Regions from separate parts of the Plantibacter sp. VKM Ac-2885 genome, predicted to be linked through region 1. Evidence: predicted binding sites of a transcription regulator. Region 1 holds the regulator's gene; the other holds the start of a gene.

Region 1 (15,166 bases):
GACCCAAGTATCCCGCCAGGGCCTCGCGGAGTTCCGTGAACTCGCGATCGGGGTATCGGTTCACCGTGAGGACCGCCGACGCGAGCGAGGCGACGATGTCGTGCGCGACCGCTTCAGGGATCGGGTGCGTGTTCTCGTTGACGTTGAGCGCCACCGGCACCAGGGCCTGGGGAGCGCCGTACGGGCGCTGTCCTCGGAGGTCGTCGCGGATGGGGAGGTCGTCGAGAGCGGTCACTCCACAATGCTAGCCACTCCGACCGGCGCGCTCACTCCGCCTGACGCTCCCGACGAAGGACCTCGTGCCGGGGGCTCGCCGGGTTCAACAGCGAGTGGCGTCGCCCGTAGGCGAAGTACACGATGAGACCGATCACGAGCCAGACCCCGAACCGCAGCCAGGTCTCCCAGTGCAACTGCAGGATCAGGAAGCCGGACGCCAGGACGCCGAACGCCGGGACGAACGGCATCAACGGCAACCGGAAGGAGCGGGGCTCGTCCGGCTTCGTGTACCGGAACACGATCACCGACACGCAGACCACGATGAAGGCGGCCAGGATGCCGATGTTCGTGAGGTCGGCGACCTGCTTGATCGGGAACACCCCGGCGAAGACGGCTGCCGCGCCGCCGGCGATCCAGGTCACCCGCTGCGGCACGCCTCGCCGGTCCGTGCGCGAGAACCACCGCGGAAGGAGACCGTCACGACTCATCGAGAACCAGACACGGGTGACGCCCAACAGGAACGTCAGCATCACGGTGAGGATCGACAGGACGGCGAACACGGAGATGATCGTCGCCACCACGGGCAGGCCGACACTCTGGAACGCCGATGCGAACCCGGCGGTGGGGTCGATGTCGGTGTAGTTCTGCATACCGGTCAGGACGAGGGTGGCCGCGACGTACAGGAGCATGGCGACGATGAGGGAGAGGATGATCGCCTTCGGCATGTGCTTCTTGCCGTCCTTCGCCTCCTCGGCCGCCGTGCTCATCGCGTCGTATCCGAAGACCGCGAAGAAGACCGTCGCGGCACCGGCGAACACCGGCCCGAAACCGCTGGGGAGGAACGGATCGTAGTTCTCCCCGTTGATGTAGAAGACCCCGAGGCCGATGATGAACAGGATGAGCAGGACCTTGATGCCGACCGCGATGAGCTCGAATCGACCGAAGGCCTTCGTCCCGCGACTCAGGATGAAGGTCACGAGGAGACAGACGAAGATGGCGGGGAGATTGACGAGGCCGCCCTTCCCCTCGTCGGCGGTCGAGGTCATCCAGGCCGGCATGTGGATCCCGATGCCGGACAGGAAGGCGTCGAAGTAGCCGGAGATCCCGATCGCGACCACCGCGACGATCGCGATGTACTCGAGCAACAGGTCCCAGCCGATGAACCAGCCGATGATCTCGCCGAGCGCCACATACCCGTAGGTGTAGGCGGACCCGGCTCTCGGGATCATGCCGGCGAACTCCGCGTACGACAACGCCGCGGCCGCGGAGGCGAGACCCGCGATCAGGAACGAGAAGAGGACGGCCGGCCCGACAGCGGGCGAGGCCTCGCTCCCATGAGCGACGAGTCCGGCGAGGGAGAAGATCCCCACCCCGATGATGCCACCGACCCCGATGGCCGTGAGTTGCCAGAGCCCGAGGCTCTTGAACAGCTTCGAACCGGAGGTCTCATCCTCGATCTCCGCGATCGGCTTCTTCCGGAGCAGCGAGCGGCTCCGATCGTCTGTACTCATGCTTGCCTCCGACGATGCTGCGGGCGTCGTTGCACCGCGCCATCGACGATAGCTGAGAACCAGCGCGGAGTGACCCGCCGATTGTCGGCCTACTCGGCCGCGTACCGCTGCGGGATCGCCAGGCGCTGCCCAGGCTCGACACCGGCGGTGCTGAGCTGGTTGAGGTTCATGATCTCGGCGATGACGTCGCGCGGGTCGGCGTCGGGTGCGATGGACTCGGCCAGCTGCCAGAGCGACTCGCCCGGGTCGACCGTGATGTACGTGAACGTGGCTCCCGCCGCCGCCGTGTTGGCCGCGGCACCGCCTGCGGAGAGTCCGACGACCGCGACGCCGATGACCAGCGGGATGGCGGCGAGCGTGGTGAAGACGACGCGGCCGCGCTTCGTCAGGCGGAGTCGGCGTGTGGACGGTGCGTCCGACGTCGGTGCCTGCGCCGTCCGTGCGGGAAGCGCCCGGTGGGACCCGATCAGTGCTGCGCTCATGTCAACCCTCCAAGAGTGTGCTCATCATGTGATGAGGACTCGTACCCGACACTCGACCAGGAGTGCCGGATACGAACCTGTGTTCCGAATATATCTTCGATTGTTCGAATACTCAACCCTGTCTTCGTACCTGAGACGCGCGGGATCGGCGACACGCTCGAACAGATGTTTGTCTGGACGAGCTGGTGCGGATACAGTTTCGAGTGTTGGAAGCAGTACACCACCACCCACCGACATCGGTCACCGACAGCCGATCAGGGCAGGAGCGAAGATGGCAGCGAACACGGCGGGCGACGGAGCCCGGGAGCGCCAGATCGGCGGCACCCGGCGACGGAAGAGCCTGAGCGACAAGCAGCTGGCGATCCTCGACGTCATCCAGCGCTCGGTCTCTCAGCGCGGATATCCGCCGAGCATGCGCGAGATCGGCGACGCCGTCGGGCTCGCCTCCCTGTCGAGTGTCACGCACCAACTCGGACAGCTCGAACTCAGCGGATACCTCCGACGCGATCCCAACCGTCCCCGCGCCATCGAGGTGCTCATCGACCTGCCGAGCGCCGTCGAGGGCAGCGATCCCGACTCCGCTCCCCCGGTCGGCGACGCCGCCATGGTCCCGCTCGTCGGTCGCATCGCCGCCGGCATCCCGATCACGGCCGAGCAGCAGGTCGAGGAGATCTTCCCCCTGCCGCGTCAGCTGGTCGGCAAGGGCAGTCTGTTCATGCTGAAGGTCGTCGGCGACTCGATGGTCGACGCCGCGATCTGCGACGGCGACTGGGTCGTCATCCGCGAGCAGAAAACCGCCGAGAACGGCGAGATCGTCGCGGCGATGCTCGACGAGGAGGCGACCGTGAAGGTGTTCCGCCAGCGCGACGGTCACACCTGGCTGCTCCCCCGGAACTCGGCCTTCGAACCGATCCTCGGCGACCACGCCGAGGTCCTCGGCAAGGTCGTCGCCGTGCTCCGGACGGTCTGACCGACCGGACCACTCCGCGACACCGACGAGGGCCGGGACGATCCGTGGATCGTCCCGGCCTTCGTCCGTGCCGGACCGACGACGTCAGCCGGTCGCACCGACCCGTGCGCGGACCACACGCGTGGCCTCGACGATGTTGGCGAGGGAGGCGACCGTCTCCTCGTACCCTCGCGTCTTGAGTCCGCAGTCCGGGTTCACCCAGACCTGTCGCTGCGGGATCCCCTCCAGCGCGATCTCGAGCAACGCGGTCACCTCCGCGACGCTCGGCACCCGAGGCGAGTGGATGTCGTAGACGCCCGGGCCGATGCCGTGGTCGAAACCACTCGCCCGGATGTCGGACACGACCTCCATCCGAGACCGTGCCGCCTCGATGCTCGTCACATCGGCGTCCAGTCGTCGGATCGCGTCGATCACCACGCCGAACTCGGAGTAGCAGAGGTGGGTGTGGATCTGCGTCTCGGCCCGCACGCCCGCGGTCGCCAGCCGGAAGGAGCCCACCGACCAGTCGAGGTACCGCCCCTGGTCCGCCCGCCGGAGCGGGAGCAGTTCGCGGAGTGCGGGTTCGTCGACCTGGATGATGCGGATGCCGGCCCGCTCCAGGTCGGCGATCTCGTCACGCAGGGCGAGGGCGACCTGGTTCGCCGTCTCGGCGAGCGGTTGGTCGTCGCGCACGAACGACCAGGCGAGGATCGTCACCGGGCCCGTGAGCATGCCCTTCACCGGCTTGGTGGTCAACGACTGCGTGTAGGCCGACCACTCGACCGTGATCGGCGCCGGTCGCGAGACGTCACCCCACAGGATCGACGGACGGGTGCATCGCGAACCGTAGGACTGCACCCACCCGTGCTCCGTCACGGCGAACCCGTCGAGGTGCTCGGCGAAGTACTGGACCATGTCGTTGCGCTCAGGCTCGCCGTGGACGACGACGTCGATCCCGAGGTCCTCCTGCAGCGCCACGACGCGCCCGATCTCCGCGCGCATCGTCGCGACGTAGGCCTCCTCGTCGAGCGTCCCGGCGACCCGCTGCGCGCGGGCGCGACGGATGTCGCCGGTCTGCGGGAAGGAGCCGATCGTCGTCGTCGGGAGGAACGGCAGGCCGAGCGCCTGCTCCTGCGCCGTGGCGCGCTCCTGGTAGTCGTCTCGGGTGAAGTCCGCTGGTGCGAGCGCTGCCGTCCGTGCGCGGATGGCGGCATCGACCACCCCCGGCGCGGCGAGCCGATCGTCGAGCGCGGCCGACGCTGCGGTGAGCTCGGCCGCGATGGACGCACGCCCTTGGGTGAGACCACGTGCGAGGACCGCGATCTGATCCACCTTCTGGTCGGCGAAGGCGAGCCAGCTCCGCAAACGTGGGTCGAGCTTCGTCTCCACCGACACGTCGTGCGGGACGTGCAGGAGGGACGTCGAGGTGGACACCGCGAGCTGCGGGAAACGGTCCGCCGCGCGCTCCAGGAGATCGGCCGCGGCGGCCAGGTCGCCGCGCCACACGTTGTGGCCATCGATCACTCCCGCGACGACGGTCTTCGACGCGAGTCCGGGAGACGAGTCCGGCAGGCCTCCTCGGACGAGGTCGACACCGACAGCCTCGACCCCCGAGTCGGCCAGCACCGGGAGGGCATCGCCCAAGGCGCCGTAGGGAGCCGCGACGAAGATCGACGGACGGTCGGACACGGCGGACAGGACGGCCGTCGATCGTTCGAGCGCCGCGAGGACCGTCGACCTCGGCACGTCGAACGTCTCCGACACCAGTGCGGGTTCGTCGAGCTGCACCCAGGGCGCGCCGGCAGCGGCCAGGCGCTGGAGGAGTTCCGCGTAGACGGGCAGCAACGCTTCCAGTCGGTCGATCGGGGCGAATCCCGCTGAGGCCCCCTCGGCCGCCTTGGACAGCAGCAGGAACGTCACGGGGCCCACGATGACCGGCCGCGTCACGTACCCCTCGGCGAGGCCCTCGCGGAACTGCTCGACCACTCGGTCGTCGGAGAGCGCGAACGGCGTCGACTCGCCGATCTCCGGGACGAGGTAGTGGTAGTTCGAGTCGAACCACTTCGTCATCTCGAGCGGGGCGAGGTCGCCGGCGCCACGAGCGATCGTGAACGCCCCGACGAGGTCGACCCGACCGTCGGCCCCGACGAGCGACGAGAAGCGCTCCGGGACGGCGCCGACGGTGAGCGCTGCGTCCAGGACCTGGTCGTAGAACGAGAAGCTCTCGGGGATCGCGGCGTTCGTCGGGTCGAGGCCGAGCCCCGCGAGGCGGGCACGCGTGGCGGCGCGCAGCTCGGAGGCCGTCCGCTCGAGCGCCTCGGCGTCGATCCGGCCGGCCCAGAAGGACTCGACGGCGCGCTTCAACTCCCGGTTCGGCCCGATGCGCGGGTAGCCGAGGATGGTGCCGACGGGGAATGCGGAAGTGGGGTTCATCGTGCGTCCTTGCTGGTGAGTGGATCGGGGATGGGATGACGGACCGGTCGGCCGCCTTGCACGGGGATGCCGGCACGGTGCAACACGTCGAGCACCGTCCGATGCTGGTTGAAGGCGTAGAGGTGGACGCCCGGCGCGCCGCCCGCGACGACGTCGCGGATGAGCCTCGCGGAGTAGTCGGTGCCGATGTCGATCCGTCCCGCTTCGTCCGGCTCGACCTCGAGCGCGATGGCCAGGTCGCTCGGGAGCGCCTCGCCGCTGAGCTCGAGCACTCGACGCAACCGCGCCGGACTCGTGATGGGCATCACGCCCGGCAGGATGGGCATGGTGACGCCGTGACGTCTCGCGCGTTCGGCGAAGGCGAGGTAGTCGTCGGCGTGGAAGAAGAGCTGGGTGATGGCGAGCGTCGCCCCAGCCGCCTGCTTGGCCAACAGGGTGTCGAGGTCCTGCGTCGTCGACCGCGAGCGCGGGTGGCCGTTGGGGAACGCGGCGACCGCGATCCGCGGCCGATGGCGTCGCCCGAGCTGCACCGCGCCCGGGAGGCCGACCAGCGACCCCTCGGCGTAGGGCTCGTGCTCGGCACTGACCCGGCCGATGAGCTGCACGAGTTCCGCGGCACTCCCCAGATCACCGAGGAAGGCGTCCCCCTCGACGGCTCCGGCAGGCGGGTCGCCGCGGAGCGCGAGGAAACTGTGCACCCCGGCATCGAGGAAGTCCTTGATGAGTCGGCTGGCCTGCGCGTGCGTCGAACCGACGCAGGTGAGATGGGCCATCGGGTCCACCGAGGTCGACGTCCGGATGCTCCGCAGCACGTCCAGGCTCGCCGTTCGCGAGGAACCGCCGGCGCCGAAGGTGACCGAGATGAACTCCGGGCCGGCGGCGGCCAGGTGCTCGACCGTCCGTGCGAGCGCGACGCCGCCGTCGAGCGTCTTGGGCGGGTACAGCTCGAAGGAGAAGGGGGTACGCCCGGGACAGGCGGGCTCCGTCATGGTCATGGGGTCTCGTCTCGGTGGCAGCGGATCGAGAGCCGGCGACCACGCAGCACGCAGCGGTTCCGCTGGTGTGTCGTGGGCGGGTGCCGGGCTCGGCTGTCGCTCCGATTCCGCCGGTGAGGGCGGTTACGATGCGCACGACGATAGCAACGCCCGACGATCCGCGCGACGGACATCTGTCCGACAGCGTCATCCTGCGACACATTCCCCCGGCGGCGCTCTGGTCCTACGCTGATGCCATGACCGCGGGCACCAGGCACCGGGGCGCCGAGCGCCGAGTACTCGGTTCGCGCGTCATCGCGTCCTGCGTGGCGGTGGTGATCGCCCTGTCCGGGTGCACGGCCGCCGGTTCGTCCGCGCCGACGGCGACACGTGCAGCCTCAGCGGAGGACCTCGTCGTCGAGTTCCGTCAGAACCGGGACCAGTCCGCGAGCGACGCCGCGATCGTCCGGGTCGGCAACGGCGGCGACCACGACATCACGATCGTCGGACTCGAGCTGGCGGGGTCGGCGTTCACCGCGCCGACCGTCCGGGACCGCTCCTCGACGATCCGCGCTGGACAGACCACGGACCTCGCCGTCGAGCTGCCCCCGATCGACTGCGACGCACGCGACGAGGACGCGCAGGTCGATCTCCTGCTCCGACTCGACGACGGCGCGGTCCTGTCCGCCGCCGACCTCCCCGATCCGACGAACGCGCTGCAGCCGATCCGTGCCTCGACGTGCACCCTGGCGGCCGTGCAACGCATCGCCGAGGTGGCCGCAGCTCCCGGGATCCGCCTCGAGGGTGCCGGAGCCACGACGGTCGCCGTCCTGACGATCACGGCCGTGCCGACCGGCGCTCCGGGTCGGCTGGAGCTCGTCGCGCTGCGCTCGACGGTCCTGCTGCGACCGGCGCCGACGGACGGCGGCGGTGACCCACCCCAGGACTGGCCGCTCAGCCGGACCGTCGACGCCGCCGACGGTCCGCAGTCCATCGAACTGCGGATCGTGCCGACCCGGTGCGACCCGCACGCCCTGGCGGAGGACAAGGTGGGGACCCTCTTCCCACTCGTCGTGCGGATCGGCAACGGGCCGGAGGCCGTCATGACCCTGCCGCTCGACGCCGACACGGCGGAGGCGCTCAAGGATGCCGTCCGCGCGCGCTGCGCGTGAGGAGTCGGTGGGGGGTCCGGTCAGCCGGCCACGGCGGGTGCCGGGACGACCTCGGCGAACGGCGCGAGGGCGGCGGCGAGCTCGGCACCGACCAGGGCGTGCACGATCGTGCCACGCTCGTCGTAGTCCGTCGACAGCACCTTGCCGCGTTCGTGCAGCAGTGTGACCAGGTCTCCGCGGTCGAAGGGCACGATGACGTGGACCTCGTTGCTCGGCGACGGGATCAGCGTCTCGATGCGCTCCATGAGCTCGTCGATCCCGAGACCGGTGCGGGCCGACACGAAGACGGCGTCCGGGACGAGACCGCGGAGCACGAGCAGCTGGCCGTCGTCCACGAGGTCGGCCTTGTTAAACACGACCAGCTCGGGGATGTGCCGAGCTCCGACCTCACCGATGACATCGCGCACGGTGGCGATCTGGCCGGCAGGATCGGGGTGGGCGGCATCGACGACGTGCACGATGACGTCGCTGTCGGCGACCTCCTCGAGCGTCGAGCGGAAGGCCTCGACCAGCTGGTGCGGCAGGTTGCGCACGAAGCCGACCGTGTCGGCCAGGGTGTACTCGCGTCCGTCGGAGGTCACGTTGCGGCGGACCGTCGCGTCGAGCGTCGCGAAGAGCGAGTTCTCAACCAGGACGCCGGCCTTCGTGATGCGGTTCAGCAGGCTGGACTTCCCGGCGTTCGTGTACCCCGCGATCGCGACCGACGGCACCGTGTTACGGCGACGGTTGGCCCGCTTGGCCTCGCGCGCAGGCTTCATCGCCGTGATCGACTTGCGCAGTTTCGCCATCCGGGTGTGGATGCGGCGTCGGTCGAGTTCGATCTTCGTCTCACCGGGGCCCCTCGACCCCATACCGGCACCGGCACCACCGACCTGGCCACCGGCCTGACGGCTCATGGACTCACCCCAGCCTCGGAGGCGGGGCAGGAGGTACTCGAGTTGGGCGAGCTCGACCTGCGCCTTGCCCTCTCGGCTCTTCGCGTGCTGGCTGAAGATGTCGAGGATGACCGCCGTGCGGTCGATGACCTTCACGCCGACCGCGTCCTCGAGGGCGCGACGCTGGCTGGGTGCGAGCTCCGTGTCGGCGATCACCGTGTCGGCGCCGAGCGCCTGGACGATGGACTTCAGCTCCTGGGCCTTGCCTCGACCGAGATACGTGCTCGGGTCGGGGTGCGGTTTGCGCTGCAGGAGCCCGTCGAGGACGACGGCGCCGGCGGTCTCCGCGAGCGCTGCGAGTTCGCGGAGGGAGTTCTCCGCGTCGTGGAGCGCACCCTGCGGGTAGACGCCGATGATAACGACGTTCTCCAGCCGGAGCTGCCGGTACTCGACCTCGGTGACGTCCTCGAGCTCCGTCGAGAGCCCGGCGACGCGACGGAGGGCCTGTCGGTCCTCGCGGTCGTACTGCTCGCCGTCGTCGGAGCTGCCGCCCGAGGCATCGCCGGTCTGCAACGCCGCGGCACCACTGCCGAACAGGGTGTACCCGCTCGATCGGGACGCGGCACTCGTGAGCACACGTGCGACGACGTCGTCGGGATCGGTGACCGAGGCGTCGTCCACCACCGCCTCGACATCGACATCGGTGTCGTCTGCGTGGTCCTGGGGTGCGTCCATCGGTGGTCTAGGCATCGCGTTAACCCTACTTCCTCCTGGTCCGGTACCGTTCCTGTATGTCGAACGAGCACTACTTCACCGCCGAACCCGCGAGCGAGTTGCAGCTCAAACCGATCACCGCACGCCTCGGCGGCGTCGACCGTTCGCTCGTCTCGGCGGGCGGCGTCTTCAGTCCGGGTCACCTCGATCAGGGCACCCAGGTGCTGCTCGCGAACACCCCTCCTCCCCCGCCGACGGGCGACCTCCTCGACATCGGCTGCGGCTGGGGTCCGATCGCCCTGTCGCTCGGGCTCGCGTCGCCGGACGCGACCGTCTGGGCGGTCGACGTGAACGAACGCGCGCTCGACCTGACCCGGATCAACGCGGAACGCCTCGGACTCGTCAACATCCGTGCCGTCCTCCCCGACGACGTCCCCGACACGGTCCGCTTCGTGACCATCTGGTCGAACCCGCCGATCCGCGTCGGTAAGGACGAACTGCACCGCATGCTCATGCACTGGTTGCCGCGGCTCGAGGACGAGGGTGACGCCTGGCTCGTCGTGCAGAAGAACCTCGGCTCGGACTCACTGCAGAAGTGGTTGCAGGAGCAGCTGCCGACGTCGTTCCACGTCGGACGTGCGGCCATGGCCAAGGGCTTCCGCGTCCTGCACGCCCGGCGCCGGGAGCTCCGTTCGGCCTGACCGGCTCAGGCCAGGGTGATCGTCCCGGAGTAGACGAGCGTCGCCGGACCGGCCAGCACCACGTGCTCGCCATCTGCGCCGGGAACCATGCGCACCCCGAGCACCCCGCCCGGCACCTCGACGCGCCAGTCGTTCGGAGCCGCCGCGCCCGCCCAGTGGCGGAACGCGAGCGCCGCGGCAGCCGTCCCGGTGCCACAGCTCAGGGTCTCACCGCTCCCGCGCTCGTGGACGCGCATGCGGATCCGGGCCACGCCGTCGGCGATGAGCGGCTCACCCGGGACGACCAACTCGACGTTGGCACCGTGCGGCGGTGCGGGGTCGAGCTGTGGGACGTACTCCAGTTCCGCTCCGTCGAGTTCGGCGGCGTCGGCGACCGCGACGACGATGTGCGGGTTGCCGACGTCGATCCCGATCCCCGGGCGTGCCACGGGCAGCCCCTTCACCCGGACGAGCGTCTCCCGCTCGTCGAGGCTCCAGCGGCCGAGGTCGACGACGTAGCCGAGCGGGTCGTAGCCGACCATCCGGACGCCGGCGCGCGTGCCGATGGCGAGCTGTTCGCCGGGGGCCAGCTCCACGAGCCCGCTCTCGAGCAGGTAGTGCAGGAACACCCGGATGCCGTTGCCGCACATCTCCGCGACCGAACCGTCGGCGTTGTGGTAGTCCATGAACCACTCCGCGGCAGGGTCTTCAGCGAGCACGGCCGCCCCGGCATCGAGGTGCGCGGACCGGACGGCGCGGATGACGCCGTCAGCACCGATCCCGAAGTGCCGGTCGCAGAGCGCCGCGATCTGGCCCGGATCGAGGGCCTCCTGGCCGTCAGGATCGGAGAAGAGCACGAAGTCGTTGCCCGTGCCGTGGCCCTTCGTGAAGGAGAGTGTCGACGCCATCCGACCAGTCTACGGGCGCACTCGGCGGGCCAGCTCACTCGCCTCGGCGCTGCCGCCCTCCACCCAGGTAATCGCCGGATAGCGCTTGAACCAGCTGACCTGACGGCGCGCGTACCGCCTCGTCAGGCGCTGGGTCTCGGCGATCGCCTCCGCTTCGGTGAGCTCCGACCGCAGTTGCGCCACCGCCTGCGCGTAGCCGATCGCACGGCCGGCGGTCACACCCTGCTCGAGGCCGTGGCCGAGCAGCTCGGCCGTCTCCGCGACGAGTCCCGCGTCCCACATCATCTCGACGCGCCGGTCGAGGCGCTCGACGAGGACCTCTCGCGGTGTCGAGACCCCGATGACCTCGACCGGCCGCCACGGGACGGGGCGTTCCGGAAGCGCTGCACCGTGGCCGCGCTCGGCCAACTCGTGGACTTCGAGTGCGCGCACGACCCGACGGGCGTTCGCCGCATCGATGCGGTCGGCGGTCGTGGGATCCGCCAGGCGGAGCCGCTCGATGAGCGCCGGGAGCCCCTCCTCCTCGAGTTCCCGTTCCAGGCGCTCGCGCAGGGCGCGGTCTCTCGGCGGGAACCGGAAGTCGTGGATGACGCTCGAGACGTACAGCCCGGAACCGCCGACGAGGATCGGCGTCACCCCACGCGCGGTGAGCTCGTCGATCACGGCACGGGCCGTCGGCTGGTACCAGGCGACGGACGCCTCCTGCGTGACGTCCAGGACGTCGAAGAGGTGGTGCGGGATCCCGCGCCGCTCCTCCATGGGCAGCTTCGCGGTCCCGATGTCCATGCCGCGATAGAACTGCATGGCATCGGCGTTGACGATCTCGGCTGGACGCCCCGCCTCGCGGAGAGCGGTCGCCAGCTCGAGCGACAGTGCGGACTTCCCCGTCCCGGTCGCTCCGACGACCGCGAGGAAGCCGGTCACCGACGTTCGCCGTCGCTCGGGTCGTAGATGGGAGACGTGGTCACGCCGACGGTCGTTGCCCCGATGCGCAGGCCCGGCAAGCCGAGGGAGACGCGGCCTGGCTCCGCAGCACCCGTCGTCGTCGGCACACCGCAGGAATCGGCCTGAGCTCGATCCCAGGCGTCTCCGGCACGCGTCCGACGGACCCGCAGTGGCTCACCGCCCGGTGCGTCGGCGATGAGGTGGAACGACGCCGCCTCGGTGATGGTCACGGTCACGACGTCGCCCGGTCGCGGCACCTCGGAGCCCGCCGGCACCTCGAAGTGGACGAGCCGGGAGTCCTCGGCCCGCCCGCTCAGTCGATGCGTGGTGTCGTTCTTGCGACCCTCGCCGACCGCGACGAGCAACTCGACCTGCCGGCCCACCTGGCGCTGGTTCTCCTCGAGACTGATGCGGTCCTGCAACGCGATGAGTCGCTCGTACCGCTCCTGCACGACGGCCTTCGGGACCTGATCGGGCATGGTGGCCGCCGGTGTACCCGCTCGGATCGAGTACTGGAAGGTGAAGGCGCTGGCGAACCGAGCGGCCTCGACCACGCGGAGCGTCTCCTGGAAGTCCTCCTCCGTCTCGCCGGGGAACCCGACGATGATGTCGGTCGAGATGGCCGCGTGCGGGATTCTGGCACGAACCCGGTCGAGGATCCCGAGGAAGCGCTCGGACCGGTAGGAGCGACGCATCGCCTTGAGGATGCGGTCGGAACCCGATTGCAGCGGCATGTGCAGTTGCGGCATCACATTCGGCGTCTCGGCCATCGCGTCGATCACATCGTCGGTGAAGGCGGCCGGGTGCGGGCTCGTGAACCGGACGCGCTCCAGGCCCTCGATCGTGCCGGCCGCCCGCAGGAGTTTGCCGAACGCCTGACGATCCCCGAACTCGACACCGTAGGAGTTCACGTTCTGCCCGAGCAGCGTCACCTCGATGGCGCCGTCCTCGACGAGCGCGCGCAGCTCACCGAGGATCTCGCCCGGACGACGGTCCTTCTCCTTGCCACGGAGCGACGGCACGATGCAGAAGGTGCACGTGTTGTTGCACCCGACGGAGATCGAGACCCAACCGCTGTAGCTGGAATCGCGTTTGGTCGGGAGGGTCGAGGGGAAGGTGTCGAGCGACTCCAGGATCTCCAGCTGGGCCTCGTCGTTGTGCCGGGCCCGCTCCAGCAGCGACGGCAGTGAGCCCATGTTGTGCGTCCCGAAGACGACGTCCACCCACGGGGCCTTCTGGAGGATGACCTCTTTGTCCTTCTGCGCCAGACAACCGCCGACGGCGATCTGCATGCCGCTGCGCTGCTTCTTGATCGATGCCAGGTGGCCGAGGTTGCCGTACAGCTTGTTGTCGGCGTTCTCGCGGACCGCGCAGGTGTTGATGACCACGATGTCGGCCTGCTCGCCGTCCGCCTTGACGTAACCGGCTGCCTCGAGCGACCCGCTGAGCCGCTCGGAGTCGTGCACGTTCATCTGGCACCCGTAGGTGCGGACCTCATAGCTCCGCTGCCGACCTGACTCGTCGATCGCGGCGGGTGAGGCGCTGATGACCGTGGGCGTCTCGACGATGCTGCTCATACCGGCAGTCTACGCGCGGCCTGAGATGCCTCCGGTCAGCGGAAACTCACGCCGGAACGCTTCGACCCCGACAGGGCGCGCGAGCACGCCTCACGGATGATCGCCGAGCCGTATCCGCGTCTCGCGAGATAGGCCGACAGACGTCGCTCGGCCGTCGCCTGATCGAGGGAGCGCAGTTGACCGGCGCGCTTCTCGGCGACGACGAGCGCTCGTCGGAGCTCGTCGTCGTCGTCGATGGCTTCGAGGGCCTCGGAGACGATCGAGGCGTCGATGCGTCGCGAGGAGAGTTCGCGGCCGATCACCGCACGGGACTGCCCCTTGCGGGTGTGCAGGCTCTCGACGAGCTGACGCGCGAGTTCGGCGTCGTCGAGATAGCCGCGTCGGCGGAGCTCGGCGAGGACGTGCTCGACCTCGTCGGGTGCGGCGTCGTGGCCGCGGAGGAGTTCCGCGATCTCCCACTCGGAGCACCCGCGGCGAGCGAGTCGTCGCACCGCGAGCAGGTCGAGTTCGGCCAGCCGGACCTCCGGATCGACCGGAGCCTCGACCTCATCGGCTTCGGCGCGGTCGTCTGCGTCGTCGTCTTCCGGCGCCTGGACGGCCGAGGTCCAGGCGAGCGTCCGCGGGGCGGGCGCGGGTGGTGTCGTCGGGCTCGTCGCCGCGGGGGCATCGCTCGATGCGTCGCCCGGCGGGGTGGTCATCGTCTCGGCGCGCTCGGTGGACGTCCGCCGCAACGGAGCGACGGGACGCGCGACGGGCGCGGCCACGACCGGAGCCTCGTCGGGCTGCCCGACGAACCAACCGTCGGGCTCGGCAGCGGCATCTGGCGCCGGACGGCGACCGAACAGCGAGGTCACGGGGGCCACGTGCTCCGACGACTCGTCGGCCGGACCGGCGGGAGGGAAGGAGACGACCATGGTGACCTCGCTGTTCGGGGCGCGCGCTACGCGCTGCGCTTCGCGGCGGACTTCGGTGCGCCGGCGGTTGCGAGCTGCGGGGCTCCACCGGTCGCCGCCTCGAGCGCGGCGGCCTCGGCAGCAGCGACCTCGGCTGCGGCGGCATCCGCGGCCTTCTTGGTGGCGGCACCCTCGGCCCCGACACCGAGCTTGCCGAGGATCCGGCGCTCGATCTCAGCGGCGATGTCCGGGTTCTTCAGCAGGAAGTTCCGGGCGTTCTCCTTGCCCTGACCGAGCTGGTCGCCTTCGTAGGTGTACCAGGCGCCGGCCTTCTTGACGATGGCGTGCTCGACACCGAAGTCGATCAACGACCCCTCGCGCGAGATGCCCACGCCGTACAGGATGTCGAACTCGGCCTGCCGGAAGGGCGGAGCCATCTTGTTCTTGACGACCTTCACGCGCGTGCGGTTACCCACGGCCTCCGTGCCGTCCTTCAGCGTCTCGATGCGTCGGATGTCGAGGCGGACCGAGGCGTAGAACTTCAGGGCCTTACCACCGGCGGTCGTCTCGGGGCTGCCGAACATCACACCGATCTTCTCGCGCAGCTGGTTGATGAAGATCATCGTCGTGTTCGTCTGGTTCAGGCCACCGGTCAGCTTGCGCAGCGCCTGCGACATGAGGCGGGCCTGCAGACCGACGTGCGAGTCACCCATGTCGCCCTCGATCTCGGCGCGGGGCACGAGCGCCGCGACGGAGTCGATCACGATGAGGTCGATGGAACCCGAGCGCACGAGCATGTCGGCGATCTCGAGCGCCTGCTCACCAGTGTCGGGCTGG
Region 2 (15,166 bases), on a different contig from region 1:
CTCACCGCGACGGAGACGGACAGACGGACGATCGACAGCCGTCTGCCTGCGAGCAGGACGCAGACGACGGTCGAGAACACGAGTGGCACGACGACACCGAGGACGCCGGGCATCGAGCCGCCGCCGGCGACGTGCGACAGGAGTGCAACGAAGGTCGAGAACGCCGCGGCGACCACACCACGAAGGGTGCGGGTCGAGCGGGCGGACGACATGTGCCCATTCTTGCAGACCGTCACCACCGTCATGAGGCCGCGCCGTGCCGCCAGGCGAGCAGCGCCACCCCGATCGAGCGCGGTGCAGACGCGCATGCCCGGCGCTGATGGCAGACCGCGGCTTCCCGGCGCAACCCCGATGCGGCAGGACCATGCCAGGTTCGGCGACGGTATACCGTCGAGGCATGAGCCACACCCTGGAACCGGGTACGACCGCTGCACCCGCCGGGTCGCCGATCGAGGCACGCCGCAGGCACTACGCGGAGTTCTACGGCCTCGCTCCGTTGCCGACGGACTTCGGGGTGGTGCTCGGCAACTGCCAGGCGGAATCCCTGCGCACCGTGATGGATGCGCCGGACCGCCGGTTCGTGCGCGTGCCGGCCGTGCATGAGATGACCCCCGAGGATGCGGAGCGACTGCACGAGGTGGTCGGCGTCGCGCACACCGTGGTGTCGCAACCCGTACGGGACGACTACCACGATCTGCCGCTCGGCACGCGTCAGGTGGCAGCCTCCACGAGCGGCCGCGTGCTCACGGTGACTCCGGTGCGGTTCGGGGGCTTGCATCCGTTCCAGGCCGCCGTCCGGGTCCCCGGCGTCGAGGAGAACCCGCCGATCGTGGCGTACCACGACGTCCGGACGCTCGCGGCCGCCGCAGGCATCCCCGTCGTGTCTGCGCTCCAGCCGGACGCCGTGCGCGCGATCGGCCGAGCCTCCGTCGAGGAACTGCGGAGACGCGAGGCCGCGACCGACGTGCCGGTGTCCGACCTCTTCGACTCGGTCACCGCCGACCACGCGCGCACCGTCAACCACCCGGGGAACGCGATCTGGTTGCCGCTCGGCGCCCGCGTCCTCGAAACCCTGGGGGCCCCTGGCGGCGTCACCGACCCCGGGCGCCCTTTGCTCAACGCGGTGCGCGCGCCCATCGCACCCGAGGTCGTCGACGCCTGGTCCCTGACGGACGAGCCCCGCGACCACTGGATCATCGATGGCGTCGAGGTCGATGATGCCGAGGTGCGCGCCGCCCACATCGATTGGTATGCGTCCCACCCCGAGTTCGTCGTCGCTGCCGTCGACCGGCTCGCGGCCCTGCTTTCCGTGTGGCGCAACGCGTGACCGGGAGTGCGCAGCCGTGGGTCGTCGGCAACCGGTGGGACACGCTCGACGACGTCCATCCTGATCCGCTGCCACGCGTCTCGGTGATCGTCGCGCACTACGACCAGCCCGGTGAGCTGCTCCGGACCCTGCACGCCCTCGCCGCGCAGGACTACCCGCGTCACCTCCTGGAGGTGATCGTCGCCGACGACGGATCCCCGGGTGACGTGTCGGTTCCGGACGACGTGATCCTCGTCCGGCAGGAGGACCAGGGGTTCCGGCTTGCCGCCGTCCGCAACCTGGGCGTGGGGGCGAGCAGCGGCGAGGTGTTGTGCTTCCTCGATGCCGACACGGTCCCCGAGCCGGGGTACGTGCGCGCGCTCACGCGGCTGCCCGCCCTGCTGCCCGAGGCGGTCACGGTGGGGCGGCGTCGCCACGCCGATTTCGCCGGGGTCGCCCCGGAGACACCGGTCGTCGAGGCGGCCGCCGGCCGTGAGCTCGCCGAACCGGCGTGGCTCGCCGAGGAGTACGCGCGCAGTCGGCATCTGCGCGACGCGGACGACCGCTCCTATCGATTCATGATCGGCGCGGTCCTCGCATGCTCGCGGAGCATGTTCGACGAGGTCGGCGGATTCGACGAGTCCTTCACCTCCTACGGTGGGGAGGACTGGGAGTGGGCGCACCGCATGTGGCAGGCGGGAGCGGTCTTCGCCCACGTCCCGGCCGCGGTGGCCTGGCACGACGGCCCCGAATGGGCTGAGCGCGACGGCTCAGGCGTGGACCGCGCGAACGCCCAGACCATGCGGCTCCTCACGTCGATCCCCGTGTCGGGGTCAGCGCCACGAGCGCTCTGGTCGGACACGGTGGATCTCGTCGTGCGGTTGCGGGGCGCCCACACGGCGGCCGCTCGGTTCGTCGCGGCGGACTCGCTGTTCACCGCCTTCCCGCAGGCTCGGTTCGTCCTCGAGGACGGCGGAGCTGAGGAGCTCGGGGCAGACCCGCGCGTCCTGGGTGAAGTAGCCGGAGTCGACGCCCGAGTGACGTGGGAGCTCGACCGTCCGGTCGTGATCCTCGACCCGACGTGGATCGTCGATCTCGTCGCGCGCCTCGGCACCGGAGACGTGGGCACCGTCGAGCTCGTCGACCCGGACGGCGCGTCGCTCGGCCGCGTGCGATCCCGGCGGGCCGCGCGGCGTGAGGAACGCTGGGGCAGTCCCGATGCCTTCGAGACGCAGCAGCTCGTCGCCGACGGCGTCCACCAGCTCCGGCCTGATCCCCGGGTGGCGGCCTGGGTCGGCGGCTGGGGCGGACCCTCATCGTTCTGTTGACCCGATCGGCGACGACGCGCTCCACGCATGGATCACGCGGCCCGAACGCCGGCCTCCGTCGGACGTCTGCACCACCGGACGCGCTGAGTGCAACCCCACCGGTTGCGGCCTGCGTCTCGTTTAGCGTGGTCGTCATGTCTCCGCGCGACCAGTACGACCTGACCAACCCCGTGACCCAGTACGACCGGGTCGAGCCACCACTGCAGCATCAGCCGGAGCCCGGCGTGCAGGCCAGGATGACCCCCGTTCCCGACCTCGGCGAAGCGAGCTACCGGGGCAGCGGACGCCTGAACGGTCGGAAGGCGCTCATCACGGGTGGCGACTCCGGGATCGGTGCGGCAACAGCGATCGCGTTCGCTCGCGAAGGCGCGGACGTCGTCATCGCTCACCTCCCGGGTGAGGAGGAGGACGCCGAGCACGTGCTGTCGCTCATCGCCGACGCAGGGCGCCGAGGCAAGGCGATCGTCGCCGACATCTCGCACGCCGACCAGTGCCGTCGGCTCGTCGCGGAGGCCGCGGACTTCCTCGGAGGCCTGGACGTCCTCGTCAACAACGCGGGCAAGCAGATCGCGGTCGACCGGGTGGAAGATCTCAGCGACGAGCAGTTCGAGGAGACGTTCCGGACGAACGTGTTCGCGAACTTCTGGATCACCAAGGCGGCACTCGAGCACCTGGGCGAGGGCGCGAGCATCGTGAACACGGCGTCGCTCGAGGCGTACAAGCCGTCACCCGACCGGCTCGACTACGCGGCGACGAAGGCCGCGATCAACAACCTCTCGAAGGGGCTCGCGCTGCAGCTCGCCTCGCGCGGGATCCGCGTGAACGTCGTCGCCCCTGGCCCGGTATGGACCGCGTTGCAGGTCTCCGACGGCGTCTCCGACGAGCAGATGGAGCACTTCGACGACGAGAACACCTATCAGCGTGCCGGGCAGCCGGCCGAGCTCGCGCCGGCGTACGTCTACCTCGCCTCAGCGGAGTCCGGCTATGTCTCCGGGGCGACGCTGAACGTCAACGGCGGCATGGTCACCCCGTGACCGCGGCTGCGTGCACGGTCTTCTTCCTCCCCGGGCTGGGCCTCGCCGCCGCCGCGATCGCACCGGTGGCTCGTGAGCTCGATGCTCGGTTCCGGGTGATCGCCGTCGAGCTGCCCGGCCAGGGCGACACGGCCGACGCGCCGGACGGTTCGGTCGAGTCGCAGGTCGACGCGGCCCTCGCCGTGATCGCGGAGCAGGCCGACGGCGGACCCTGGATGCTGTGCGCCCACAGCATGGGCGGCAAGGTCGCCGCCGGGATCGCCGCCCGGGTCCGCGACGGCGACGTCCCCGTGTTCGGGCTCCTCGGCGTCGTGCTCCTCGCGCCGTCACCGCCCACGCCCGAGCCGATGCCGGACGCCAAGCGCCACCAGATGCTCACCTGGGTCGAGGACGGGCCCATCGCCGAGGCGGACGCACAGACCTTCGTCGACGACAACGTGGGTGCGCCCCTGCCGGCCGAGCTGCAGGCCGCCGCCGTGGCGTCCGCGCAGGCCATGTCACCCGTCGCGTGGCGCCGCTGGCTGGAGCAGGGCAGCGTGGAGGACATCGCGTCCTCCGTCGGCACCCTCGACCTCCCGTGCACCGTGCTCGCCGGAGATCAGGACGAGGCACTCGGAGCCGCGGTGCAACCGGAGCTGCTCTCGGACGTCTATCCCCGCGCTCGATTCGTGTCGCTCGCCGGAGCCGGACATCTGCTCTCCTCCGAACGTCCGGTCGAGGTGGCGCGCGCGATCACCGAGCTGTGGGACGAGATCGTCGCCCACAGTGCGATCGTCCCCGCGGAGTGGGGGCTCATCATCGCGTCCCCGCGGACCACGCCGCGGGTGCGGAGTGCGCTGGCACGACGCGCCCTGCCGGACGACCCCCGGTATCGGCCCCGCGCGCTGAGCATGAAACAGCTGGACCTGCTCCGCGCCGTCGCCGATCGCTTGGTTCCGCAGCCGGCGGGTGGGCGGATCGACGTCGCCGCGCGGGTCGACGCCGACCTCGCAGCCGGCGGCGGCGACGGATGGCGGCCGGTCGGAGGGCTCACGGACGACGAGGCGTACCGCGCTGGGCTGGACGACCTCCGAGTCGCCTGGCCGGATTCGACCGACGGTCAGGAGGCGTTGATCCGCGCCGTGATCGACGGCCAGGGCGTTCCAGGGGGCACGATCGACGGAGACGATCTCCGGCGCTGGTTCGAGGACCTGCGCGTGGACGTCACGCGGGAGTGGCTCATCCACCCCGCGTCGTTGGCCAGGGTCGGGTACGACGGGTTCGCGACCGGCGCTGAGGACGTCGACTTCGCCGGTTACCGCGAGCTCGGTGCCGACACCCGGGATGACTGGGAGCCCTCCGACCTCGGCGCCGCACCCGCCCCCACACCCGCACAGCAGCAGGAGGACACAGCGTGAACCTGGACGCGATGAAGACCTACGACCTCGACGACAGCGTCGACGTCGTGGTGGTCGGTACCGGAGCAGGTGGTGCGCCACTGCTCGCCCGACTCGCTGAGGCGGGGTTGCGCGTCGTCGCGCTCGAGGCCGGGCCGAATCACGACCCCGCGGAGTCCACGCCGGACGAGGTCGACGCGACGACGATCAACTGGATGTCCAGCCGGTTCAGCGGTGGGGACGCTCCGACGGCGTTCGGCCCGAACAACAGCGGGTTCGGCGTCGGCGGTGGCACCGTCCACTGGGGTGCGTTCACGCCCCGTCCGGACGCCCGTGACCTGCGTCTGCGCAGCGAGACCGGTCTCGGGCGCGACTGGCCTGTCGACCATGCGGAGTTCACCCGCTACGTCGAGGAGGTCGAGGCGACCATCGGTGTCTCCGGGCCGATGCCGTATCCGTGGGACCCGTCGCGCACCTACCTGTATGCGCCGCCGAAGCGCAACGCCCCGGCGGACCTCATGGCGAAGGGCGCCGAGTCGCTCGGTATCCGTGCGACCGACGCACCTGCCGCGATCATCACGCGCGACCGCGATCAGCCGCACCACGGCCTGCGACGCGCCACGACGAACGTCGGCTCGATCCACCAGGGCGAACGCCACGGTGCGAAGGCGACGACCGCCATCACCTACCTGCCGGCGGCGGTCGCGGCGGGAGCGGAGATCCGTCCGGACGCCGTCGTGCACACCATCGAGCGGGATGCCCGCGGTCGGGTGACGGGCGTCGTCTATCGCCAGGACGGCGTTGACAAGCGGCAGCGCTGCGAGGTGCTCGTGTTGGCGGGCGGCGGGGTGGAGACCCCTCGGCTCCTGCTGCACAACGACCTCGCGAACACCAGCGGTCAGGTCGGCCGGAACTTCCTCGCCCATGGTGCGGTGCAGGTGTGGGGACGGTTCGACGAGCAGATCCGCGGCTACCGCGGCTACCCGTCGGCGCTCATCACCGAGGACTTCGTCCGCCCCGAAGGTGTTGACTTCGCTGGAGGATATCTGCTCCAGAGCCTCGGCGTCATGCCGTTCAACTACGCGACCACCCTCGTGCGCGGCGGCGGTCTCTGGGGCACCGAGCTCGTCGACGAGCTCGACGCGTCCCGGTACAACGCCGGCATCGGGATGAACGCCGAGTGCCTGCCCGCCGACGGCAACCGGCTCGAGCTCTCGTCGGAGGAGGACGAATGGGGTCTGCCGCGTGCGACCATCTCGTTCTCGCCCGGCGACAACGAGCAGGCCATCGACCGTCACGCCATCCGCACGATGACGGACATCCTCAAGGCAGCCGGGGCACGGAGCACCAGGGTGCTCGCGCGCACGGCACACACGCTCGGCACGTGCCGGATGAGCGATGATCCGAGTGACGGCGTGGTCGACGGGGATGGTCGATCGCACGACATCGACAATCTGTGGATCTGCGACAACTCCACGTTCCCGAGCGCGCTCTCCGCGAACCCGGGCCTGGCACAGATGGCGCTGTCGCTGCGCACGGCCGACCGGATGCTCGCGGCTCGGTAGCCGCCACAGCACGGCTCGGCGAGAAGTCGGACCGTGCTGTGGCGCCGTGACGCACAGCAGCAGTTGGCCGAGGCGCTTCGCACCTTCATCGATGCGCAGTGAGATGACACGCACCGCATCAGGTCGGGCCCATCTCACAGGACGTACCGGCTCGACGAGGCGGGCTCCGGGGTCGCCTCGCGTCAGGCGCCGACGTCGATGGGCACGCCAACGAGGTCCTCGACCTGCCGCCAGAGGGACGACGCCGCGTCGCCCGCCGGCGTAGCAGTCCTGGCCGGTGGAACGATGGCGACGGGAGCGCCCCGAAGTCGGCCGACCGGCGAGAAGTACTCGCCGCCCCGGACTTCGGGATCCGTGAGAGCCCTGACCGCGGACCAGGCGGCGGTGTCCTTGCCCTGTGCCCAAGGCGTGTAGGGATTCCGCTGATATGGAGTCGTGTCGTCGCGGACGCCAGGTCGCTCCGGGGTCTTCGCGTCGACGCCGACACCGGGCCGGGTCACGACCGATGCGGCGGGCAGTCCGGCCGCTCGGAGCCTGCGGTCGAGCTCGAAGGCGAACACCTCCGTCGCGGTCTTGGCCTTGGTGTAGGCCACGACCCCGATCGCGGGCACCTGGCGGAGGTCGTCGATGCCGACACGCAGCAGTTGGACGAACCCGGTCGAGGTGTGGACGATCCGAGCCACCGTGCCATGATCCACGGCCGTGGCGACCAACGTCGGGAGCAACCTGGCCAGCAGTCGGGCGTTGCCGGCCACGTGGGTGCCGAGCAGGAGGGGCAATCCATCCGCAGTCAGCTCGCGTCGGTTCATGCTCATCGCACCGCCGTTGAGCAGGACGGCGTCGAGGCGGGGGAGCAAGGCGAGTTCGGCAGCGGCCTCGTCGACGGCGGCGAGCGAGCCGAGCTCGAGTCCCACGTGGCGGACCCGGGCCTGCGGGACTCGGCTCCGAATGGAGGTGGCGGCCCGTCGCAGCTTGTCAGGCGATCGGGAGGCGAGCACGACGTCCGCGCCAGCGGCAGCCAGCTGCTCCGCGGCGAAGTACCCGATTCCGGCGGTGGAACCGGTCACGACGATGGTTCGTCCTGTCTGGTCTGGCAGGCGGGTGGGGTCCCAGGTCATACTGTCCTCGTTCCTTAAGCGGATGATCTATCCGTTTGGACGATAGCACAAGCGGATAGGCAATCCGTTTGGCGTAGAGTGGTCCTATGGCCGCTCTCCGTTCCGACGCAGCACGTAGCCGGGCGAACATCCTCGATGTCGCCCGGACCCACGACCGCGCGACGCTTCGACTCAACGACGTCGCCCGCGAGGCCGGAGTCGGGGTCGGAACCGTCTACCGGCACTTCCCGACGGTCCACGCACTCATCGAAGCGCTGTCAGCCGACGCGCTCGACGCGATGCTCGAGACCTCTCGGCGTGCCGCAGCCGAGCCGGATCCGGGCGATGGGCTGGCGCTCTACCTCGGTTCGGCACTCAGGCTGCAGCTCGAGGACGGCGGTCTGCAGGCTGTCCTCCTCTCGCCGGAGGACGAGGCCGACTCCGTGCGGAACGTCAAACGCGAGATCTTCGAATCCTTCACGACCGTCCTCGAGGCCGCCCGCGCCGCGGGTGCCGTCCGCGCCGATCTCACGGTCGATCGTCTGTCGCACCTCGTGTGCGGAATCGAGCACGCGGTGCGGCTCGGTACTCCCGAAGACCTGCCCCTCCTCCTGCAGGTGATGCTCGACGGGCTGAAGCCTCGACCGTGATCACCGGCTCAGCTTCGATGGACCCGACTTCGGCGAACTCGGCCGCGCCGTGCGGACGGTTCTGGGTGGCCCTGTCGCCTTCCCCCGGCACGCGGTCGGCGTAAGGTCGGCACATGCACCCCGAGCGAACCCGCCAGCCGGCCCTGCGGCGAGCACCATCGAGGCCGCCGGCCGCGTCATCCACTGCGGCAGCCTGGAACGCCTTCCTGCTCCGACCTGAGGCGAGAGCGTGGATCAGTGCCACCGAGCGTGGACAGCGACAGCCTGAGGTCGGCGACGTTGCGCTGGAGGTCCTGCTCCTGGAGTACCGTCGCCCGGCCCGCCTGGCGCTCGGGCTCGTCTCGTCCGTAGCACTCGTCGCGGCCGCCACCCTCTCCGTCGCGACCGTGACCGTCCTCGGTCCGTTCTGGGTGGGGGAGAGCGGGGCGCTCTTCGGCTTCGTGGTCCTCATCGGGTTCGCGGTCGCGTTGACGAGCGTCGTCATCCTGCTCGGGCTGCAGGTCTCCGAGAACCGCATCATCCACGCCATCTCCGTGTGGTCCGGCGTCACTCCGGGAACCGGCGGCCCGCCGGAGCCACAGACGGCGACTGCGCAGTCCGTGGACCGGCGGGAGGCGGCGGCGACGCGCACCCTCTTCCTGGCGGTCTCGGGCGCAGGGATCGCCGCAACCGTCGTCTCGATGGTCTGGCTGTCCTCCGCCGAAGGCGGGTCGTTCGTGCTGCCACTCGTCGTCGCTGCGGTCCTGCAAGCGATCATCTGGCTCGCGGTCTGCGCCGGGGTCGTCCGCGTACTGCGGTCGTCGCGGGTCTGACGAGCGCGACGGTCGACCGTGTCGCGGTGCTCAGCTGACTCGGTCGGAACCGAGCCCGGGGCGAACCTACTGCTCGTGAACGATCCGAACGCGCGTGACCGAGAAACCGGCTCGATCGAAGGCGCCGCGCATCGGGGTGTTCGCGGCGTCCGTGGTGCCGACGATCCGGTCCTGCCCCGACCCGTGGTGCACGTGGACCATCTCCGCCAGGAGGTCGTGCACGTAACCGTGTCCGCGGTGCTCGGGCAACACGCCCAGATAGCTGATGCTCGCGTCGTACGCCGTCCTGGTCGGAATGATGAACCCGACCATCGTCCCGTCGAGGAGCTCAGCGACCCGCCAGGCGTCCCGTTCGCCGGGGAGTGATCGGTAGAACGCCAGGTCGTCGTCCGCGAGGGCCTGGAGTCCTTCGCGCGCGACCATGTCCTGCGTGTGCGCATCGAGGGTGCCGGTCGCGACCAGGGCGAACAGCTCGTGGAACGCGTCGTCCGGGGCGGCGACGAAACGGAGGCGCTGCGATCGTGCCGGCACCGGATCGGAGCTGGACCTCGCGAAGCTGACCCGCTCGGTCGTGCGCGAGAACCCACCCGCGCGTGCAGCCTCATGGCGCCACCGCACCGCCTCCACACTCGCAGCGTCATCTGCCCACGCAGGGGAGACGTCGACGTTGAACTCCAGTGCGGGACCTGCGCCGAAGGCGTCCAGTCCAGCGCGGATGAGCGCAGCGCCGACACGTTCGGGCTCCGCGACCTCGACCGTGCTGGTGAGGCAGTCGAGCGTGGCGGGCCGGTTCGCGTCCGCCTTGCCCCACCAGAGTGCTCGTGCCACCGGGCGACCGTCCTGCTCGGCGATCCACGACCATTCCGGCCGATAGTTCCGACTCGCGAGTTCGGCGGTCAGCCGCTCCGGATCGACCCAGGCGACGGGTTCGTCACAGCTCCACGCTTGCAGGAGAGGGACGTCGTCCGGGGTGGCTCGTCGGATGGTGAAGTCGTCACTGGTGTCGGTCATCGGATCCAGCTTGGACAGGGTCGACCCGTTTGTCCAGGTTCTGCCTGAACACCGGAGCGGCATCGCGGGCGGCGGAACGCGCGAGGTGCGCCGCCTAGTCGATGGTGTGGCCGCCGTTGACGGTGATCCGCTGGCCGGTGATGAAGCCGGCCCGGTCCGAGGCGAGGAAGGCGACGGTCTCCGCGATGTCGTCGATGGTGCCCATCCGCCCCATCGGCACCTCGGCCAGGTAGGCGGCGATCTCCTGCGGGGACGCATCGGCGTGTCGCTCGACGGGGATCCACCCGGGAGCGACCAGGTTCACGGTGATCCCGGACGGTCCGAGTTCCCGAGCCCAGGAGCGGGTGAGACCGAGCTGCGCCCCCTTCGCCGCGACGTAGGCGGACATCCCCGGCAGGGCCCGCTCGAACATGTCGGATCCGATCTGGATGACCCGGCCGAACCGGTGCTCGCGCATGTGCGGGACGGCCGCCCGCACCAGCAGTGTCGGGCTCTTCACGAAGAAGTCCAACTGGGCGAGGTGGTCGTCCCAGTCGAGGTCGTCGATCGCGACCGTCGGTTGCGGCCCGGTGGCGTTGGCGACCAGGACCGCGATGGGACCCGCGGTTCCCGTGATGCGCTCGACGAGCGAGGACACGGCTTCCTCGTCCGTCACGTCCGCGCTGAACGCGTCGGCGGCACCGCCGGCCTGACGGATGGACTCGACGACCTCCGCAGCCTGGTCCGCCCCGGAGCGGTAGTTCACGGCGACGAAGTACCCCTCGGCCCCGAGTCGCCGGGCGATCCCCGCGCCGAGGCCTCTGGATGCGCCGGTCACCAATGCGACCCGTCGTCCTGCGGACGCGAGAGACGTCATGCTGTTCCTCTCCTGGTGGTGAGCTGCCGACCGGATTCCCGGCCTCGCCGAGCCTGGCCTTCCCGAGGATACCCGTCGCATCGAGACTGTCTCCGGCTGACCTTCACCCGAGCTGGGCGGCCGCGTCGCGGAGACAGGCGATGAACGCGTCGTGGACCGGGCTCTCGTCCGTCCGTTCCTGACGGGCGGCCAGCAAGCGTGTCGTCGGCGACCCGGCGAGCGGCACGACGACGATCGACGGCGGCACCAGCTGCCGCACCGACTCGGGCAGGATCGTCGTGCCCACGCCGGCCGCGACGAACCCGAGGGCGGTCTCCTGATGGACGACCTCCTCGACCACCTGCGTCCGACTCGACGTGCCGAGGACCTCCGCGACGCGGTCCACGAATCCCGGCATGAGCGCCCGCGGGTAGGAGATCATCGGGACGTCCATGAGTTCCTCCGCGGTGACCTCTGGTCGCCCTGCCAACGGGTGACCGACCGGGAGGCACGCCACGAGACGCTCCTCGAAGACGACCTCGGTGGTGAGCGCTGGAGAGCTGTCGGATGGCGTCTGCGGGACCTCGTCACGGACGATCCCGACGTCGAGCGTGCCGTCGCGGAGCCGGTCGAACTGTTCTCCTGAGGTCAACGGCACCAGGCGTAGCGTCACCCCGGGGCGGCTCGCCCGGAACAGCTGCACGACACCGGGGAGGACCGTGTAGTTGGCCGAACTCACGAACCCCGCGGTGAGCTCCCCGGCGAGACCGTCGACGAAGTCGCGCATCTCACCCCGGACCGTGTCGAGCTCCTCGACGATGTGTCTCGCCCGCGCCTGGAGATGTCGTCCAGCGGGGGTCAGCGCCACCCGCCTCGTCGAACGGTCGAACAGCGCGGTGCCGACCTCCTGCTCGAGCCGTGCGACCTGGACGCTCAGCGGTGGCTGCGACATGTGCAGCCGTCGAGCGGCGCGCCCGAAGTGGAGCTCCTCGGCGACGGCGAGGAAGTAGCGCAGCTGGCGGAGCTCCATCCCATCGACGATACGACCCTCGTATTACCGCGCTGTTTCGTCCAGATTGCGAGCGAAACGCTCTCAATCGAGGTTCGAATCGGTATTTGACCAGGACGATCGCGACCGTGTTCGCTGAGGACCACACACCCCGACCTGGAGGACCACCCGTGACCGCAGACGCTTCCCCGAACACCCGGATCGACATGCTCTACCTGAGCGAACCGGAGGTCATCGCCGCCGGCATGAAGGACATGGCCCACTGCATGGAGGTCATGGAGGAGGTGTTGGTGCTCGTCGCGAAGGGTGACTACCGGATGGCCGGCCCGACCGCCAACTCGCACGGAGCACCGATCGGGTTCCCCGCCACCTCACCGTTCCCCGGCATGCCGCTCGACGCCGCCGACCGTCGGTTCATGGCGATGCCCGCCTACCTCGGCGGACGCTTCGACACCGCCGGCGTCAAGTGGTACGGGTCGAACGTCGACAACCGCGAGCGGGGCCTCCCGCGCTCCATCCACCTCATCGTGCTCAACGACAAGGACACCGGCGCGCCCTACGCGATCATGTCCGGCAACCTCGAGAGCGCCTACCGCACTGCTGCCGTGCCGGGAGCCGCCGCGAAGCTCCTGGCACCGGTGGACGCGAAGTCACTCGGCATCATCGGGCCCGGCGCCATGAACAAGAGCGCCCTGCACGCCATGACCACCGCCCGCCCCTCGCTCGACACCATCCGCATCCACGGGCGCCGACGGTCGACCTCCGAGGCGTTCGCCGACTACGTCCGCGAGCACTACCCGCAGTTCACGACGATCGAGATCGCCGAGACGGTCGAGGCCGCTGTGCGCGACTCGGACATCGTCTCCGAAGCCGTCACCGGCCTGGTCGGCTCGGAGAACTACCCGTTCATCGACGGCGACTGGATCAAGCCGGGCGCCTTCCTGAGCCTGCCCGCCAACCTGCGTATGGACAAGGAGTACACCCTCTCCGGCAAGGCGCGCCTCATCGCGGACGCGAAGAAGATCTACGAGGCGTGGGCCGAGGAGTACCCGGCACCGTCGCACGAGACCGCGTTCGGCATGATCGGCCTCTACTGGCAGGACCTCATCGGGACCGGTGAACTCGACGAGTCCCGCGTGGTCAACATCGGAGACGTCTTCGACGGGAACGCCGTCGGGCGCGAGTTCCCCGAGCAGCCGGTGCTCTTCAGCGTCGGTGGGATGGGCGTCGAGGACGTCGCGTGGGCGAAGACGATCTACGAGAACGCCGTCGAGCAGGGGATCGGCACGAAGCTCAACCTCTGGGAAGCCCCCGACCTGGCCTGACCGCCGTCCGGCACCGAGCACCGACACCTGTTCCACCCGAACCCGACGCTGTGGCCGCCCGGCCGCTGTGCACCTCGAACGATGGAGTGATTTGTGGACGCTGGAAACGTCGCCTGGATCCTGACGAGCTCGGCGCTCGTCGCCCTCATGATCCCGGCCCTGGCTCTGTTCTACGGCGGGATGGTCTCGTCCCGCCGCATCCTCAACATGATGATCATGTGCTTCGGCGGGGCCAGCCTCGTCGCGCTGCTCTGGGTGGCCTTCGGGTACTCGCTCGTCTTCGGTGACTCCGTCGGCGGGCTCGGACTCATCGGGAACCCGTTCGAGTTCGCGGGGCTCGACCAGGCACTCGTCGACGACCCCGATGCCGGCATTCCCCTCGCACTCTTCGCGGCGTTCCAACTGCTGTTCGCCGGGGTGACGACGGCACTCGTCGCCGGCGCGGCCGCCGGTCGCATGAAGTACGGCGCCTGGTTGTTGTTCGCCGGGCTCTGGGCGACGCTCGTGTACTTCCCGGTCGCGCACTGGGTGTTCGCCTTCTCGAACGACACGGCGACCGGTGGATGGATCGCGAACACCCTCGGTGCCGTCGACTTCGCCGGCGGGACGGCCGTGCACATGAACGCCGGCGTCGCGGCGCTCGCACTGGCCCTCGTGCTCGGGAAGAGCAAGGACTGGGGCGGCAAGCTCCGTCCGCACAACCGCCCGCTCGTCCTCGTCGGCGCCGGGTTGCTCTGGATCGGGTGGTACGGCTTCAACGCCGGCTCGGCGCTGGCAGCCGGCAATGCGGCGAGCGTCGTGTTCCTCAACACCACCGTCGCCGCCTGTGCCGGGCTCATCGGCTGGTCCATCGTCGACCGGCTCCGCCACGGAGCGGTCACGAGCCTCGGCAGCGCATCGGGGATCATCGCCGCCCTCGTGGCGATCACCCCCGCCTGCGGTGCCGTCTCGCCCATCGGTGCCATCATCATCGGGGCCATCGCGGGCGTCGTCTGCTGCCTCGCCATCGAGTGGAAGTTCCGGCTCGGCTTCGACGACTCCCTCGACGTCGTCGGGGTCCACCTCGTCGGAGGCATCATCGGGACGCTCCTCATCGGGGTGTTCGCGACGGATGCGGCTCCGAACGGACGTTCGGGTCTGCTGTACGGCGGCGGATTCGAACTGCTCGGCGTGCAGACGATCGCGACCGTCGCGGTCCTCGCCTACTCGTTCATCGTCACCTGGGTGATCGCGAAGCTGATCCAGATCACCATCGGTCTGCGGATCCCCGAGGAGCACGAGGTCGCCGGGATCGACGAGCACGCGCACGCCGAGCGCGCCTACGAGGACGAAGACCTGGAAGCACGCGCATGACGAGCGTCATCGTCGTCGGAGCCGGGCTCGCAGGTGCTGCGGCGGCCTGGCGCCTCGCCCAGGCCGGGCACGACGTCACCGTCCTCGAGCGGAGTCGCCCGGCCAACGAGTGGGGATCGTCCCACGGATCGGCCCGGATCTTCCGCTACGCCTACCCGGAGGCGTCCTACACTCGTCTCGTCCTCGCGGCGGCATCAGGGTGGGACGAGCTCGGCCTGGAGCACGGGCGTCCACTGATCACGCCGACGGGGGCGCTCGACTTCGGGACGACCCGTCGCCCGGAGCACCTCGCGTCGGTGCTGGCCGAGCACGGCATCGATCACGAGCTGCTCTCCCGAGACGAAGCCAGAGCCCGTTGGGACATCGGCTTCGACACGCCCACCCTGTGGCATCCGGGAGCCGGCGTGATCGACGCGGAGCAGGCGGTGATGGCGATGCTCGAATCCGCCGTCCGCGCCGGGGCCA

What was found. The regulator LexA, encoded in region 1, represses DNA repair genes until DNA is damaged. The targets are predictions, from matches to a motif close to TCGAACANNTGTTCGA.
Region 2: ITJ66_RS10435 (tyramine oxidase subunit B) is a predicted target of LexA. The motif match lies at 12,119-12,134, and genes of this name have one in related genera.

What each region holds. Positions count from the first base shown of each region.
Region 1 is NZ_JADKSK010000002.1:1,498,000-1,513,165, reverse strand. It holds gene ITJ66_RS19440 (histidinol-phosphate transaminase) at 1-235, opposite strand, end outside; gene ITJ66_RS19435 (amino acid permease) at 267-1,727, opposite strand; gene ITJ66_RS19430 (LysM peptidoglycan-binding domain-containing protein) at 1,817-2,209, opposite strand; gene lexA (transcriptional repressor LexA) at 2,481-3,179, shown strand; gene metE (5-methyltetrahydropteroyltriglutamate--homocysteine S-methyltransferase) at 3,264-5,591, opposite strand; gene ITJ66_RS19415 (methylenetetrahydrofolate reductase) at 5,588-6,586, opposite strand; gene ITJ66_RS19410 (hypothetical protein) at 6,823-7,737, shown strand; gene hflX (GTPase HflX) at 7,758-9,362, opposite strand; gene ITJ66_RS19400 (class I SAM-dependent methyltransferase) at 9,404-10,027, shown strand; gene dapF (diaminopimelate epimerase) at 10,033-10,914, opposite strand; gene miaA (tRNA (adenosine(37)-N6)-dimethylallyltransferase MiaA) at 10,924-11,838, opposite strand; gene miaB (tRNA (N6-isopentenyl adenosine(37)-C2)-methylthiotransferase MiaB) at 11,835-13,436, opposite strand; gene ITJ66_RS19380 (regulatory protein RecX) at 13,472-14,350, opposite strand; gene recA (recombinase RecA) at 14,377-15,166, opposite strand, start outside.
Region 2 is NZ_JADKSK010000001.1:2,159,515-2,174,680, forward strand. It holds gene ITJ66_RS10375 (hypothetical protein) at 1-212, opposite strand, end outside; gene ITJ66_RS10380 (WcbI family polysaccharide biosynthesis putative acetyltransferase) at 398-1,327, shown strand; gene ITJ66_RS10385 (glycosyltransferase family 2 protein) at 1,324-2,634, shown strand; gene ITJ66_RS10390 (SDR family oxidoreductase) at 2,769-3,668, shown strand; gene ITJ66_RS10395 (alpha/beta fold hydrolase) at 3,665-5,065, shown strand; gene ITJ66_RS10400 (GMC family oxidoreductase) at 5,062-6,609, shown strand; gene ITJ66_RS10405 (SDR family NAD(P)-dependent oxidoreductase) at 6,792-7,727, opposite strand; gene ITJ66_RS10410 (TetR/AcrR family transcriptional regulator) at 7,814-8,356, shown strand; gene ITJ66_RS10415 (hypothetical protein) at 8,470-9,168, shown strand; gene ITJ66_RS10420 (GNAT family N-acetyltransferase) at 9,235-10,179, opposite strand; gene ITJ66_RS10425 (SDR family NAD(P)-dependent oxidoreductase) at 10,274-11,035, opposite strand; gene ITJ66_RS10430 (LysR family transcriptional regulator) at 11,139-12,044, opposite strand; gene ITJ66_RS10435 (tyramine oxidase subunit B) at 12,194-13,348, shown strand; gene ITJ66_RS10440 (ammonium transporter) at 13,442-14,701, shown strand; gene ITJ66_RS10445 (FAD-dependent oxidoreductase) at 14,698-15,166, shown strand, end outside.